2 regions of the Streptomyces sp. NPDC006610 genome follow, and region 1 is predicted to be linked to the other one. Evidence: riboswitches for the same ligand, from Rfam matches in the RefSeq annotation. Region 1 holds a riboswitch; the other holds the start of a gene.
The links. A riboswitch is a leader RNA that binds a small molecule or an ion and turns the genes downstream of it on or off. The one in region 1 is predicted to bind cyclic di-AMP.
Positions count from the first base shown of each region.

Region 2: it holds a riboswitch for cyclic di-AMP, as region 1 does, so the genes downstream of both, ABZY13_RS31780 (M23 family metallopeptidase) here and ABZY13_RS19565 (transglycosylase SLT domain-containing protein) in region 1, are expected to answer to the same signal.

Region 1 is NZ_JBEXOP010000023.1:10,497-17,468, forward strand. Features, by position in the region: gene ABZY13_RS19545 (ABC transporter permease) at 1-808, opposite strand, end outside; gene ABZY13_RS19550 (ABC transporter ATP-binding protein) at 795-1,916, opposite strand; gene ABZY13_RS19555 (DUF2092 domain-containing protein) at 2,043-3,242, opposite strand; gene ABZY13_RS19560 (polyprenyl synthetase family protein) at 3,586-4,596, opposite strand; cyclic di-AMP (ydaO/yuaA leader) riboswitch at 5,142-5,308, shown strand; gene ABZY13_RS19565 (transglycosylase SLT domain-containing protein) at 5,313-5,816, shown strand; gene ABZY13_RS19570 (HAD family hydrolase) at 5,852-6,736, opposite strand; gene fahA (fumarylacetoacetase) at 6,934-6,972, shown strand, end outside.
Region 2 is NZ_JBEXOP010000062.1:13,185-20,156, reverse strand. Features, by position in the region: gene ABZY13_RS31790 (alginate lyase family protein) at 1-833, shown strand, start outside; tRNA gene ABZY13_RS31785 (tRNA-Met) at 907-980, shown strand; cyclic di-AMP (ydaO/yuaA leader) riboswitch at 1,308-1,465, shown strand; gene ABZY13_RS31780 (M23 family metallopeptidase) at 1,477-2,526, shown strand; gene ABZY13_RS31775 (PrsW family intramembrane metalloprotease) at 2,611-3,906, opposite strand; gene trmB (tRNA (guanosine(46)-N7)-methyltransferase TrmB) at 3,916-4,737, opposite strand; gene lhgO (L-2-hydroxyglutarate oxidase) at 5,048-6,256, opposite strand; gene ABZY13_RS31760 (MFS transporter) at 6,368-6,972, opposite strand, start outside.

The sequences.
Region 1 (6,972 bases):
TCTTCACCAGGTCGTCCCAGTAGACGGGCTCGCGCATCAGGTCGGCGAAGGACAGCCAGTAGTGGGAGAAGAAGTACGGGTGGAGGGCGTGCAGTTGGGGGATCTGGTCGAGGATCTGCACGGTGATGAGCAGGCCGACGGTCGTCGCCATCGCCGCGATGCCGCTGCCGGTCAGCGTCGAGACGAACAGGCCGAGCGCCGCGACGCCGACCAGTGAGGCGGCGACGACGAGGGCGATGAGCAGGGCTCTGACCAGGCCTTCGCTGAAGCCGATCCGCGTGCCCGAGAGGGTCGTCAGCTCGCCGAGCGGGAACAGCAGCGCGCCGACCGCCAGCGCCGAGACGGCGACGACGAGGGTGGCGGCGAGGCAGAAGGCGATCGTGGTGGCGAACTTGGCCAGCAGCAGCCGGGTCCGGCCGGCGGGGGCGACCAGCAGATAGCGCAGGGTTCCGGCGCTCGCCTCACCGGCGATCGCGTCGCCCGCGACGACGCCGACGGCCATCGGGAGGAAGAACGGGAGCGTCGCGGCGAGGGCGGTGAACACCAGGAACAGGCCGTTGTTGGTGATCTGCGCGATGAACGCGGGTCCTTCGCCGCCCTCCGGTCCGCCTCCCCCGCCGAGACCGGAGCCGTCACTGGTCTCGATCTTCACGGCGATGCCGACGAGCACCGGCACGGCGGCCAGCACCCCGAGCAGCGCGAGCGTGCGCCAGCGCCGGAAGGTGAGGGCGAGTTCACCGCGCAGCAGCCCGAACGTCCACAGCGGGCCCGGTGTCCGTCCGGGACGTGCGAGTTCAGCCTGCGACATCGAAGCCCTCCCCGGTCAGCGCCACGAACGCGTCCTCCAGCGAGGCCCGTTCCACTCCGAACCCGCGCACCCGCACCCCCGCCGCCACCAACGCGGCGTTCAGTTCCGCGAGTTCGCCCTCCGGCGGCTCCCCGGTCACCCGCTCCTCGATGACGACGACGTCGCCGATCCCGCGTTCCTTCAGCACCCGGGCCGCCTCCCCGGTGTCCGGCGTGGTCACCACGAGCCGCCCCCGGATGCCGGCCGCGAGGTCCGCGACCGCGCCCTGGGTGACGAGCCGGCCGCGTGCCATCACGGCGGCGTGGGTGCACACCTGCTCGATCTCGTCGAGCAGGTGGGAGGAGAGGAAGACGGTGGTGCCCTCGGTGGCGAGTTCTCTGATCAGGGCGCGGATCTCGCGCATGCCCTGCGGGTCGAGCCCGTTGGTCGGCTCGTCCAGCACGAGCAGCCGGCGCGGGCGCAGCAGCGCGGCGGCGAGGCCGAGGCGCTGTTTCATTCCCAGCGAGTAGGCCTTCGCCTTCTTGCCGCCGGCCGCCGCGAGCCCCACCCGTTCCAGCGCGGCGGCGACGCGGGCGCGCCGGGTGCGGGGGTCGGCGGTGGGGTCGGCGGCGTCGTAGCGCAGCAGGTTGTCGCGGCCGGACAGGAAGCCGTAGAGGGCCGGCCCCTCGATGAGCGCGCCGACGTGCGGCAGCACGGCGCGCGTGGCGCGGGGCATGGGCCGCCCCAGCACGTGCGCCGTGCCCGACGTGGGTTCGATCAGGCCCATCAGCATACGGATGGTCGTGGTCTTGCCGGAGCCGTTGGGACCGAGGAAGCCGAAGACGCTGCCCGCCGGGACGGTCAGGTCGAGACCGTCGACGGCGAGCTGTCCGCCGCGGAAGCGCTTGGTGAGCGCCCGGGTGTGGATCACGGCCCCCTCCGGACCCGGCTCCGTGACGGACGAATCCGCCCCCGCGGCGTCCGGGCCCGCAGAGGTGACGGAAGCCTCCGCCCCCGCGGCGGACGAGCCCGGACTTTGCTCCGTGAGCGACGAGCCGTGCCCTGCGGCGGAGCGGCCCGGACCCGTGACGGACCGGCCCCTCCCCGCGGCGGACCCGTCCGCCCCCATGGCGGGCCCGTCCGCCCCGGTGGCGGACGGGTGCGGCCCCGCGGCGGACGGTTCGTCCATCGGCTCCCTCGTTTCGTCGTACGACACGCCGTGCGCGCGTACGACCCCCCGTACGCGCGTACGGTCCTACTGCCCCGCGTCGGCCGCCTTCACCAGCGCGTCCTTGGTGACCGCGCCGACGTAGACGGTGCCGTCCTCGGTGATCAGGGCGTTGATCAGCCGGGTCTTGAAGACGGTGCCCGAGCCGAAGTCGCCGCTCACCCGGTCGCCGAAGGAGCCGAGGAAGCCGCCCAGTTCGCCGCCCGCGGCCTCGGTGGGAACCCCGCCCTCGGCACCGGTGTCGAGAACCGCGACGGCGTTCCAGCCCTCGCCGACGACCTCGGCGCCCTGGAAGCCCTTGGCCAGGTCCTCCTCGGACTTGCCCGCGTGGGCCGGGGCCTCCACGCTGTCGTCCTCGGTCACCTTCGCACCCTTGGGCGGGGTGAAGTCGAAGGTGGACGCGGCCGGCTCGGCGAAGCTGACCTGCGTGAAGCCGGCGTCCACCACAGCGGCGCCGCCACTCGCGGGGGTGAGCGTGAACTTCAGCGGGAGGCCGGTCTCCGCGTCGACGGCGATGCTGATGGCCCCCACGGTGGAGCCGGTCTGCTTGGGCTCGATGAGCAGCTTGTAGGCGTCCCGGCCCGCGACCTGGGCGGTGCCGTCGACGGTCACGGACGTGGTGTCGTCGACCGCCTTCAGGGCCTCCTCGGCGAGGTCCTGGGGCGTGGCGGGCGCCTGCTTCTCGTGCTTGCCGCCGTGCTCGTCGACGGTGGCGTGGTAGACCTCGTTGGACGCGCTGTCGTAGCCCCAGACGTCCTTGCCGTTGTGGATCAGGCTGTACTCGGCGGCGTCCTCCAGCAGGGACACCTTGTGCCGGTCCGGGCCGTCGGCGGCGACGCGCAGGGTGTGAGAGCCGGACGCCAGCTCGGTGAGCCTGGCCGCCGGGTCCGCCGAGGAGCCCTCGCCGTCGGCGCCGGCCGCGCCGGAGAGCATGCCGCTCTCCAGGCCGCCCAGGTCGGGCAGGCCGAGGTCGGTGCTGATCCTCACGGTGCCGGACAGCTGCTGGACGTCCGACGCGGCGATCTTCTCGATCAGTTCCTCGGCGGTGATCTTCGGCAGGTCCGGGCTGCCGGAGTCGGCTATCGCCGGAACCAGTCCGATGGTTCCCGCGGCGATGCCGATCACCGCGGCGGGCACGCCGTACCGCGCGGCCCTGCGTCGTCGCGCCGCGCGCAGGTCGTCGTCCTCCGCGGCGGTGGTGCTGTCGTCGGATGCGTACGGTGCCATGTGTGCCTTACCTCCGTCGTCGGCGGCGGCCGCCCGTCGTACAGGTGCTCGCACTTGTCCACCCCGAGCCGCCATTCTCACCCGAATCGGTGAGGAGTGGTGTCCTTCAGTGCATCCATCTGACCAAATACGGCAAGGAAAATCGTCAGACCGCAGAGCCAACTCCGTGTACTCCTGCGGTATGACGGGACAGGGCGGTTTCTCCCCCGCCCCGTAGGGGTGGGGTGCGACGGGCAGTCAACGGACCTGTGAGTCCGCGCCGCGACGGCCGACCGACCGGACCCCCGAAGCTGCGGTACGACAGCCGGCGACCGGACCCGTGGGGCCGCGCCGCGACGGGCGGCTAACCGGCGCGGTGGACCACCGCGTCGCACATCTCCTCCAGCGCCGCCTTGGCGTCGCACTCCCGCAGCGGGGCGAGCGCCGCGCGTGCGGCCTCGACGTAGCGGATGGTGTCGCGCCGGGCGTGTTCCAGCGCGGGGTGGCGGCGGAAGGCGGCGAGCGCCTCGGCGTGCCGGTCGTCGTCGGTGAGGTCGGAGTCGAGCAGTTCGCACAGGGCGAGGTCCTCGGGGAGCCCGAGCCGGGCCGCCCGCTCGCGCAGCCGGAGCACCGGCAGCGTGGCGATGCCCTCGCGCAGGTCGGTGCCGGGCGTCTTGCCGGACTCGTGGGAGTCGGAGGCGATGTCCAGCACGTCGTCGGCGAGCTGGAAGGCGACGCCGAGGCGCTCGCCGTACTGGGTGAGGACGTCCACGACCGACTCGTCGGCGCCGGACATCATCGCGCCGAAGCGGCAGGCGACGGCGACCAGGGAGCCCGTCTTGCCGGACAGCACGTCCAGGTAGTGCTCGACCGGGTCGCGGCCGTCCGACGGTCCGGCCGTCTCCAGGATCTGCCCCGTGACCAGCCGCTCGAACGCCTCCGCCTGGACCCGCACCGCCTCCGGTCCGAGGTCGGCCAGGATGTGCGACGCGCGCGCGAAGAGGAAGTCGCCGGTGAGCACCGCGACCGAGTTGCCGAAGCGGGTGTTCGCGCTGGGCACCCCGCGCCGCACGTCCGCCTCGTCCATCACGTCGTCGTGGTACAGCGTCGCGAGGTGCGTCAGCTCCACGACCACTGCGGAGGGCACCACGCCGGGCGCGTAGGGGTCGCCGAACTGCGCGGCGAGCATCACCAGCAGCGGACGGAACCGCTTCCCGCCGGCCCGCACCAGGTGCTGCGCGGCATCGGTGATGAAGGGGACCTCGCTCTTGGTGGCCTCGAGCAGTCCCTCCTCGACAGCCGTCAATCCGGCGTGGACATCGGCTTCCAGAGCCTGGTCCCGCACGCTCAGCCCGAACGGCCCGACGACGGTCACGAGGGGTCTCCTGTCTGCTGGTGTCTACTGGGGATTACACGGTTTGTCGATACGTCGCTGCCTTCACTCAAGTCAGCGTATCCGGTCACGTTTCGATCACCGCCAGCGCCCGGCGTTACGGCTCGGCCGGTATCGGATCATGACTGGCGGGTTTCTGACCACCCAGCGGGGATTATTTCGCACCGTTTCGTCCGGTTTCGCACTCTCCCCGAATCGCCGCGACACCCGCCCCCGCCCACTCCGGCAAGCCCACTCCCGCCGCGACGATTTGATAACCCCTTAGCCGCATTTGCCCGTTTTGCCTGACTTGCACGCGACCGTGAGGTCACTCACGTCCCCGTACCCGCGGAATTCACCTGCGCCACACGCGACACCCCTTGAACCGCAGGCCATTTGACCTCCCTGGCGACAAAGGATCAAGTGCGCCAAACCCGCCGGACAGAGATCAAATCGCCCGTGGTGTGACTCCGCCGCTTGTTCCCGGCATGTTCCCTCGCATACGTTCCCGGCCTGTCGGGCGGACGCCGAGTCCTGCCACCGCCCGCACACCACCAACGACCACTCGCACGGCAGGAGCGGGGGACCCAGGTAAGTCGCCGGGCCGGCACGACGCCGGACCGGCTCGGGGTGAAGCCGCGCGTTCCGGCGCGCGGCCGGGCACCTCCCAGCCCGAACCCGACAGCTCACCTCGCAGGCGACGGAGAGGACATTTCGACATGCCCGCAAGCCGTCAGCACAGCCGTGCCCTGACCACCCGCACCGCCCGCCGCCTCGCCCGCAAGCTCGCCGTCGCCGGCACCGGCGCGGCCGTGCTCGCCCTGCCGCTCGTCGGCGCGAGCGGCGCCTCGGCGGCCCCGGCGGCCGCCCCGGCCGCGACGACCGCCACCACCGCCGCGTACACCAACAACCTCGACGGCTGGATCCGCCAGTCGCTCGCGATCATGGCCCAGCACGGCATCCCCGGCACCTACAACGGCATCCACCGCAATGTCATGCGCGAGTCGTCCGGCAACCCGTGGGCGATCAACAACTGGGACTCCAACGCCGCCAAGGGCACGCCCTCCAAGGGCCTGCTCCAGGTGATCGACCCGACCTTCGCCGCCTACCACGTGCCCGGCACCGCCTACGACCCGTACAACCCGGTCTCCAACATCACCGCCGCCTGCAACTACGCGGCCGACCGCTACGGCTCGATCGACAACGTGTTCGGCGCCTACTGAGCCCACCCCCCTCTCAGGGCCCGCGCCCCGTCCCCTCACGGGGTCCCCGCCCACAGACGTTCGAGGACGACGGCCACGCCGTCGTCCTCGTTCGACGTGGTGACCTCGTCGGCGACCGCCTTCAGCTCGGGGTGGGCGTTGGCCATGGCGACGCCGTGCGCGGCCCAGTCGAACATGGGGATGTCGTTGGGCATGTCCCCGAAGGCGATGGTCTGCGCGGGGCGTGCGTCGAGGTGCTGGGCCGCGATCGCCAGGCCGGTCGCCTTGGTCACGCCGCACGGCTGCATCTCCACCGTTCCCGGCCCGGACATGGTGACGGTCGCGAGCGAGCCGACCGCCGCCCGGGCCACCGTCGCCAGCTCGTCGTCCGTCAGGCCGGGGTGGCGCAGCAGCACCTTGCTGATCGGCTCGCTCCACAGGTCGGCGCGCCGGCCGACCCGTACGGCGGGCAGCGTGGGGTGCGGCATCCGGTAACCCGGCTCGATGAGGGTCAGCCCGTCCACGCCGTCCTGGTCGACGGCGGCGTACACCTCCCCCAGCTCGGCCTCGATCTTGCCGAGCGCGGTCTCCGCCAGTTCCCGGTCCAGGGTGACCGACCACAGCAGGCGGTCCGCCCCGGCGTCGTACACCTGCGCGCCCTGCCCGCACACCGCGATCCCCCTGTTCCCGAGTCGCTCCAGCAGCGGGCGCACCCGGGGCGCCGGGCGGCCGGTCACCACGAGGTGGCGGGCGCCTGCCCCCACGGCCCGCCCGAGGGCGGCGAGGGTCCGGTCGGAGACCGTGTCGTCGCCGCGCAGCAGCGTGCCGTCCAGATCGGTGGCGATGAGCGAGTACGCGCCGGGGTCCGCCGAGGGGGCGGTGTGCGGCGCGGGGGCGGAGTGCGCGGCGGGTGCGGTGGTGCGCGCGAGGGGTGCGGCCATGATCAGAGAATACGGACATCCGGCCGGGTCCGTTCACCACCCCGTTCACCGTCTCCGACGTCAACCGGCCCTGGTTCCGGGCGCCTTCACGACACGGCGGAACGGGCCCGCGGGGGACGCTGCCCAAGAGGGCCGCCCCGGCCGTAACGTGTGCGGCGACTACCCGGTCCGCGCGTACGAAAGTGAGGCAGCACCCCATGCCCCCCTTCGATCTCCCCGAGGGCGACCCCTTCGGC
Region 2 (6,972 bases), on a different contig from region 1:
GGCCGGTGAGGACCGTCCACTGCCCCGGCGGCAGGGCCGGGCGCGGCTGCGCCGCCGAACGAAAGGACGCGATCGCCGCCTACACGCAGGCGCTCCTGTACGGCGTCACCGGCAAGCGGCAGCACGCCGAAAAGGCGATCGAGATCATGGACGCGTGGTCGGAGAGGCTGCGCCGGCACACCGGGGGCGACGCCGCGCTGCAGGCCGCGTGGACCGGCGGGACCTGGGCGCGGGCCGCCGAGATCGTGCGGCACGCACCGGGCGCCGGATGGGAGGCCGGGTACATGCGGCGGTTCGAGGGGATGCTGCGCACCGTCCATCTGCCCGAGGTCACCCGGCCGGGCCGGGCCGACGACGGTCACCGGGAGCTCGTCGCCGCCGACGCCGCCCTCGGCATGGCCGTCTTCCTCGACGACCACCGCGCCTTCGACGCCGCCCTCCGCCGCTTCCGCGAGCACGTCCCCGCCCAATTTCCGCTGGAGCGGGGCCGGTCCGCCGCCCGCACGGACTGCCGGCACCTGCGGCGGACCGGCGCCTCGCTCGCCGCCGCCGCGCACATCGCCGAGACCGCCTGGCACCAGGGCGTCGACGTGTACAGCGAGGTGGAGGACCGGCTCAGGGCCACGCTCGACCGGCAGGCGGCGGGGCTGCGGCGGTGCGGGGGGACGGCCGGGCCGCCGCCGGCGGTCGTCCTCAACCACCTGGAACAGCGGCTCGACAAGCCCGCCGCGGCCGCCCGCAGCGCTGCTGCCCGGCCGGGGGCCCTTGCCGGCACCGACCACCGCTTCGTCGCCTGGGAGAGCCTCACCCACACCGGCAACCCCGGCGGCTGAGGAGCGGGCGGTCCGGGTCGGCGAAAACCCTGGCGTGAGGGCTCCCGCGGATGGCGTACACTGGATTCATCGACGCGGGGTGGAGCAGCTCGGTAGCTCGCTGGGCTCATAACCCAGAGGTCGCAGGTTCAAATCCTGTCCCCGCTACTGAAGGCCCAGGGCCGGAATCCTGATCAGCAGATCATGGGTTCCGGCCCTGAGTGTTGTCCGCGCCGACCGCGCTGTCCGCGGCACGCCCTCCACCTCGGTCACGTCAGGTAGTCGTACGACCGTGCACGGGTAACATCTGAGACACCGTCATAAACTCGTCCGCTCCTGAGCCCGGGTCAACTCGCCCGGTTTTCGCCGCTCGTGAGCCGTACGTCCCGGCCGAGAACGTTAATGATCAAGCTGAACGGCTTGGAATTCAGGCCCCGGTTCTATTAACGTCCGATAACGCAGCGCGGTCGTCCCAGCCGTCACAAGAGGCGGCTCCGTGCGCACACGCCGAATCCCGCAAGGGAACCGGGGAACCATCACCTTGGGGTGAATCGGGCGTAGGCCGCCGTATCGGCACGGATGGTTTACGCGCGTAGGAGACCTTCCTGCTCCGAACCCGTCAGCTAACCCGGTAGGCGAGAAGGAAGGAAAGGAGTACGCCCACGTGGCGTCCAACCCGCCTGCCCCGCAAGCCCCGTTCTTCCCGGCACCGCGCTCCGAGGACACCGTCGTCTACGGCGGACAGCGCACCGACGAGGGGCCGTGGGAGGAGTGGAACCCCACCGCCGACTCCGTCCGCCCCGTCCGTGGCAAGCACCGCGTCGCCAAGCAGCGCGGCGGCGGACTCGCCCGCAGCTCCACCGTTCTCGGCGTCGGCGTCATAGCGGCCGTCGGCGCGGGCGGCATGGCCACCGCGCAGACCGGCAAGCCGCCGGTGTCGATCTCGATGCCCGACCTGCCCAACGTCGGCTCCCTGCTCTCGGACGACGCCGAGGACGCCGCCGACACCGCCGTCGCGCAGACCGCCGCCGCACCGCTCAGCGGCGCCGGTGTCACCACCGCCGACACCGCCCAGGGCACCACCGACGCCGGCGAGGCCCTGCGCGCCCGGATCATCGCCCAGGCCGAACAGCAGCAGGAGCAGGTCGAGAGCAAGGCCGCCGCGGAGGCCGTCGCCGCTGCCGAGAAGGCCGCCGCCGAAGCCGCCGCCAAGGCCGAGAAGGAGGCGGAGGCCAAGGCCGCCGCCGCCAAGGCCGCCGCGGAGGAGGAGGCCCGCAAGAAGGCCGAGGCCGAGCGCCTCGCCGAGCTGGCCCGCCAGTACACGCTGCCGACCTCCTCGTACACCCTCACCTCGACGTACGGCCAGGCCGGCGCCATGTGGTCGTCCGGCTACCACACCGGCGTCGACTTCGCCGCCCCCACCGGCACCCTCATCAAGGCCGTCCACACCGGCACCATCACGCAGGCCGGCTGGGACGGGTCGTACGGCTACAAGACCGTGCTCACCCTCGAGGACGGCACCGAGATCCTCTACGCCCACCAGTCGTCGATCAGCGTCACCGTGGGCCAGAAGGTCAACACCGGCGACGTGATCGGGCGCGTGGGCGCCACCGGCAACGTCACCGGCCCCCACCTCCACCTCGAGGTGCGCACCGGCGACGGCGGCGCCGTCGACCCCATCGCCTGGCTGCGCGACAAGGGCCTCAACCCCTGACGTCCGCCGCCGACGCGGCACACCTTCGATCCCCGGCGGTCCTGACGGCACCCCCCCGACGTCAGGGCTGCCGATCGCGGGTCCTCACGTCCGGTACGGGTTGTACTGCGCCGGGTGCCACGCCTGCGGCCCCGCCGCCCACGGGGGTACGGCCACCGGTGCCACCGGCGCGGTGACGCGCGCCGCGTGCTCCAGCGCCGGACGGGCGACCTCCCGCCGGGACCACAGCTCCCGCAGCAGCTCACCCTCCCGCACGGCGAAGTCCGCCCCCGCCCTGCCCTGCCGCAGCCGGCGGCGCAGCTGCGCCAGCGAGGTCGCGCGGGACTGGTACTCGGCCACCGTGCGCGCCGCCGGCCGGCCCAGATGGTGGCCGGCGTACTCGCGGGCCAGCCGCCGCGCCCGCAGCGAGCCCAGCGCGTACGGCTCGGCCGGAGCGAGCCAGCCGGCCGCGGCGTAGGCGGGCAGTTCCTCGCGCACCGTGCGCAGTGCACGCTGCCGGCTCCAGATCACCAGCCACGTCAGCAGGCCGAACACCGGCACCATGAAACCGCCGTACACCGCGAAGAAGCCGTACTCGCCGAAGGTCGCCGAACCGTTCCACAGGGCGTGCATGCCCATCGCGAGCAGCAGCCCGCCCAGCGGCGGCAGGATCCGGCGCAGCCGCTGCCGCTCCCCGGCGAGGGCCGCGAGTCCGAAGCCGATGCCGGTCAGGACGGTGAACAGGGGATGCGCGAAGGGCGACATGACGACCCGGACGAAGAACGTCGCCGCCGTGACCGTGGCGATGCCGTCACCGCTGAGCCGGTCGGCGCCGAAGGCGTTGCCCAGGTAGAGGATGTTCTCGGTGAAGGCGAAGCCGGTCGCGGTGATCCCGGCCAGGACGACGCCGTCGACGATGCCGGTGAGATCGCGGCGGCGGAAGAGGAACAGCAGCAGGACGGCGACGGCCTTGGTGGTCTCCTCGACGACCGGCGCTATCACCGTCGCGCCGAGGGTGTTCGCGCTCGCCGGGTCGGCGGTCGCCGTGGCGATCCAGCGGACGGCGAAGCTGTTGGCGACGATCGCCATCAGCGCCGCCGCACAGGCGCCCCAGGCGAAGGCGAAGGCCAGATTGCGCCAGGGGCCGGGATCGACGCGGTCCAGCCAGCGGAAGACGGCTATCAGCAGCGGCACCGGCAGGACCGCGAGTCCGAGGCCGACCAGGAACCCGTCGGTGCCGGTCTCCTCGCGGACCAGGGCGAGGATGACCAGCCCCGACATCGCCAGCAGCGTGGTCAGCGCGGCGTAGCCCAGCCGGCGCCGGCGCCACCAGGGCGCGTGCGCCGGGACGCCGCCGTCCGGAGTGGCTAAGGGCGTCGGGTGCGGGGGACCGGTGGCCACTGCGCCCCCTTACGGCAAGGACCGGTGCGGTACGCGGCGGAAGAGCAGGTCGTTCACGGCATGGCCCTTGTCCAGGCCCTGGCCCTCGAAGCGGGTGAGGGGGCGGAAGGCGGGGCGTGGCGCGAAACCGCCGTCGGGGCTGGTGTTCTCGTACGCGGGGTGCACGGTGAGCACCTCCAGCATCTGCTCGGCGTACGGCTCCCAGTCCGTGGCGCAGTGCAGGATCGCCCCCGGCCTCAGCCGGGCCGCGGCGAGGGTGAGGAAGTCCGGCTGGATCAGCCGCCGCTTGTGGTGCCGCTTCTTCGGCCAGGGGTCGGGGAAGAAGACGCGCAGCCCGTCGAGGGAGTCGGGGGCCAGCATCTCGCGCAGCAGGATGATGGCGTCGCCGTTGCCGACCCGGACGTTGGCCAGGCCGTTGCGCTCGGCCAGGCCCAGCAGGTTGCCCTGGCCGGGGGTGTGCACGTCGACGGCGAGGATGTTGGTGCCGGGGTCGGCGGCGGCCATCTGGGCGGTGGCCTCGCCCATGCCGAAGCCGATCTCCAGGACGACGGGGTGGTCGTTGCCGAACAGCTCGGCCAGGTCGAGGACGCGCTGCCCGTCGATGTCCAGGCCCCACCGGTGCCACAGCCGTTGCAGGGCGTCCGCCTGCCCGGCGGTCACCCGGCTCCGGCGGGGCTGGAAGCTCCGGATCCGCCGCTCGAAGTGCGACCCGGCGGGATCCGCCTTGGGCCCGTCCGGGAACCTCGGCTCCGCCTTGTCCCGGCCGCGCGACGGAGCGGTGCCGGGGGAGGCGGAGCGGGGGGCTTCGGGGGTGTTCACGGAGTCAGACACAGTGGGGTCGATTTTACGGGCGGCGGGGGCGTGCGGCGTGCGGAGACGGTGCCGGTGCCATCCCCGGCGCGGTCCGCGGGGCGCCGACGCCCGTACGCGGTTCTGCGTTCGCCGGGTTGTCGGTGGCATGCGGTCCCGCGCCCGCCCGGCTTCCATCGGTACGCGGTTCCGTGCCCGTCCGGCCCTTGCGGGCGCGCGGTTCCGGGCCCGCCCGGCTCCCGCCGGTGCGCGGTTCCGCGGCCGCCCAGTCCTCGGTGACACGCGACCTTGCGCCCCTCCGGACCTCGGCGGCACGCGCACCCCCTCACGCTCACGCCCCACTCAGCACCCCCAGCACCCGCCGCGCCACCTCCCGGCCGATCGGCAGCGACGCCGTGGCCGCCGGGGACGGGGCGTTCAGAACGTGGACGACGCGCGGCGACTCCCGGATCAGGAAGTCGTCGGCGAGGGAGCCGTCGCGCAGCACCGCCTGGGCGCGCACCCCGGACGACGCCGGGACCAGGTCGTCCTGCGTCACCGCCGGGAGCAACCGGCGCACCGCCTCGGTGAACGCCGCCTTCGAGGCGGAGCGGCGCAGCTCCCCGGCGCCGTACCGCCAGTGGCGGCGGGCCATCCGCCAGGCGCCCGGCCAGGTGAGGCTCAGCGCCAGCTCGCGCGGGCGGACCACGCCCGGGCCGTAGCCCTCGCGGGCGAGCGCCGGGACGGCGTTGGGACCGATGTGGACGCCGCCGTCGATGCCGCGGGTGAGGTGCACGCCGAGGAACGGGAACGCCGGGTCGGGGACGGGATAGACCAGGCCGCGGACCAGCTCGGGCCGGGCCAGCTCGTAGTACTCGCCGCGGAAGGGGATGATCCGCATGCCCGGGTCGTCGCCGGTGAGCCGGGCGATCCGGTCGCAGTACAGCCCGGCGCAGTTCACCAGGGCCCTGCCGCGCAGCACCGCGCCGGCCGCCGTGCGCACGGCCACGCCCAGGGACGGGCGGCGGTCGACGGCGACGACCTCGGCGTCGTAGTGGATCCGCGCGCCGGAGGCGTCGGCGAGCCGGCGGGCGACCTCGGAGTAGTCGCAGACGCCCGTGGTGCCGACGTGTATGGCGGCCAGGCCCCGCACCTCGGGCTCGTACTCGGCGATCTGCGCGGCGACCAGCTCCCGCACCGGTATGCCGTTCTCCCGGCCGCGCTGGACCAGGGCGTGCAGCCGGGGCAGCTCGGACCGCTCGGTGGCCACGATGAGCTTGCCGGTGACGGCGTGCGGGATGTCGTACTCGGCGCAGAACTTCACCAGCTCGGCGGCGCCGCGCACCGCGAACCGCGCCTTGAGGGAGCCGGGGCGGTAGTAGACGCCGCTGTGGATGACGCCGCTGTTGCGGCCGGTCTGGTGGCGGGCCGGGCCCGGCTCCTTCTCCAGCACGGTCACGCGGGTGCCCGGCGCGGCGCGGGTGATCGCGTACGCCGTCGACAGGCCGACGATCCCGCCGCCGATCACCAGCACGTCGCAGTCGTAGGCGATCTTGTGCACCTGTTTCACCTCCCGGCTTCGATAGTGCACTGCGCCACTGACAATGCCCTCAAACCCGGGTTCCCGCCCGGAACCGCCCGGCGGGCCGTTCCGGGCCGTCGCCGTACCCGGTCAGGCGGGCGCCATGAGCAGCGGCCGGGCCCGCTCGCGCAGCTCCACGACCCGCGGCTCGTCGCCGTACGGCTCCAGGCGGTGCAGGAGGTCCCGCACGTACTCGGTGGTGCGTGCGGAGGAGATCCGGCCGGCGACCTCGACCGCCCGCACGCCCTGCTCGCAGGCCGCGTCCAGGTTGCCGGACTCCAGTTCGGCGACGGCGGAGACGACGAGCCGCAGCCCGTGCGAGCGGACGAACTCCTCGGTGGGCCGGGACAGGGCCTGCTCGGTGAAGCGGCGGACCTGGCGCGGGGCCTTCAGGTCGCGGTAGCACTCGGCGGCGTCGGCGGCGAACCGGTCGTAGCCGTAGAAGCCGAGCCAGGAGGGGTCGCTGTCGCCGTCGCGGGAGCGCTCCAGCCAGGCTTCGGCCGACTTCAGGGCCGCGCCGGCGGCCTGGGCGTCCCCGGCGCGCGCGTGCGCGCGTGCCTCGACGAGACGGAAGAAGCTCATGGTGCGGGCGGTGGCCAGCCCGCGGTTGCGCTCCAGGGCGGCCTGCGCGAGGTCGACGCCCTCGTCGCCGAAGCCGCGGTAGGTGGCCTGGAGGGACATGGAGGCCAGGACGT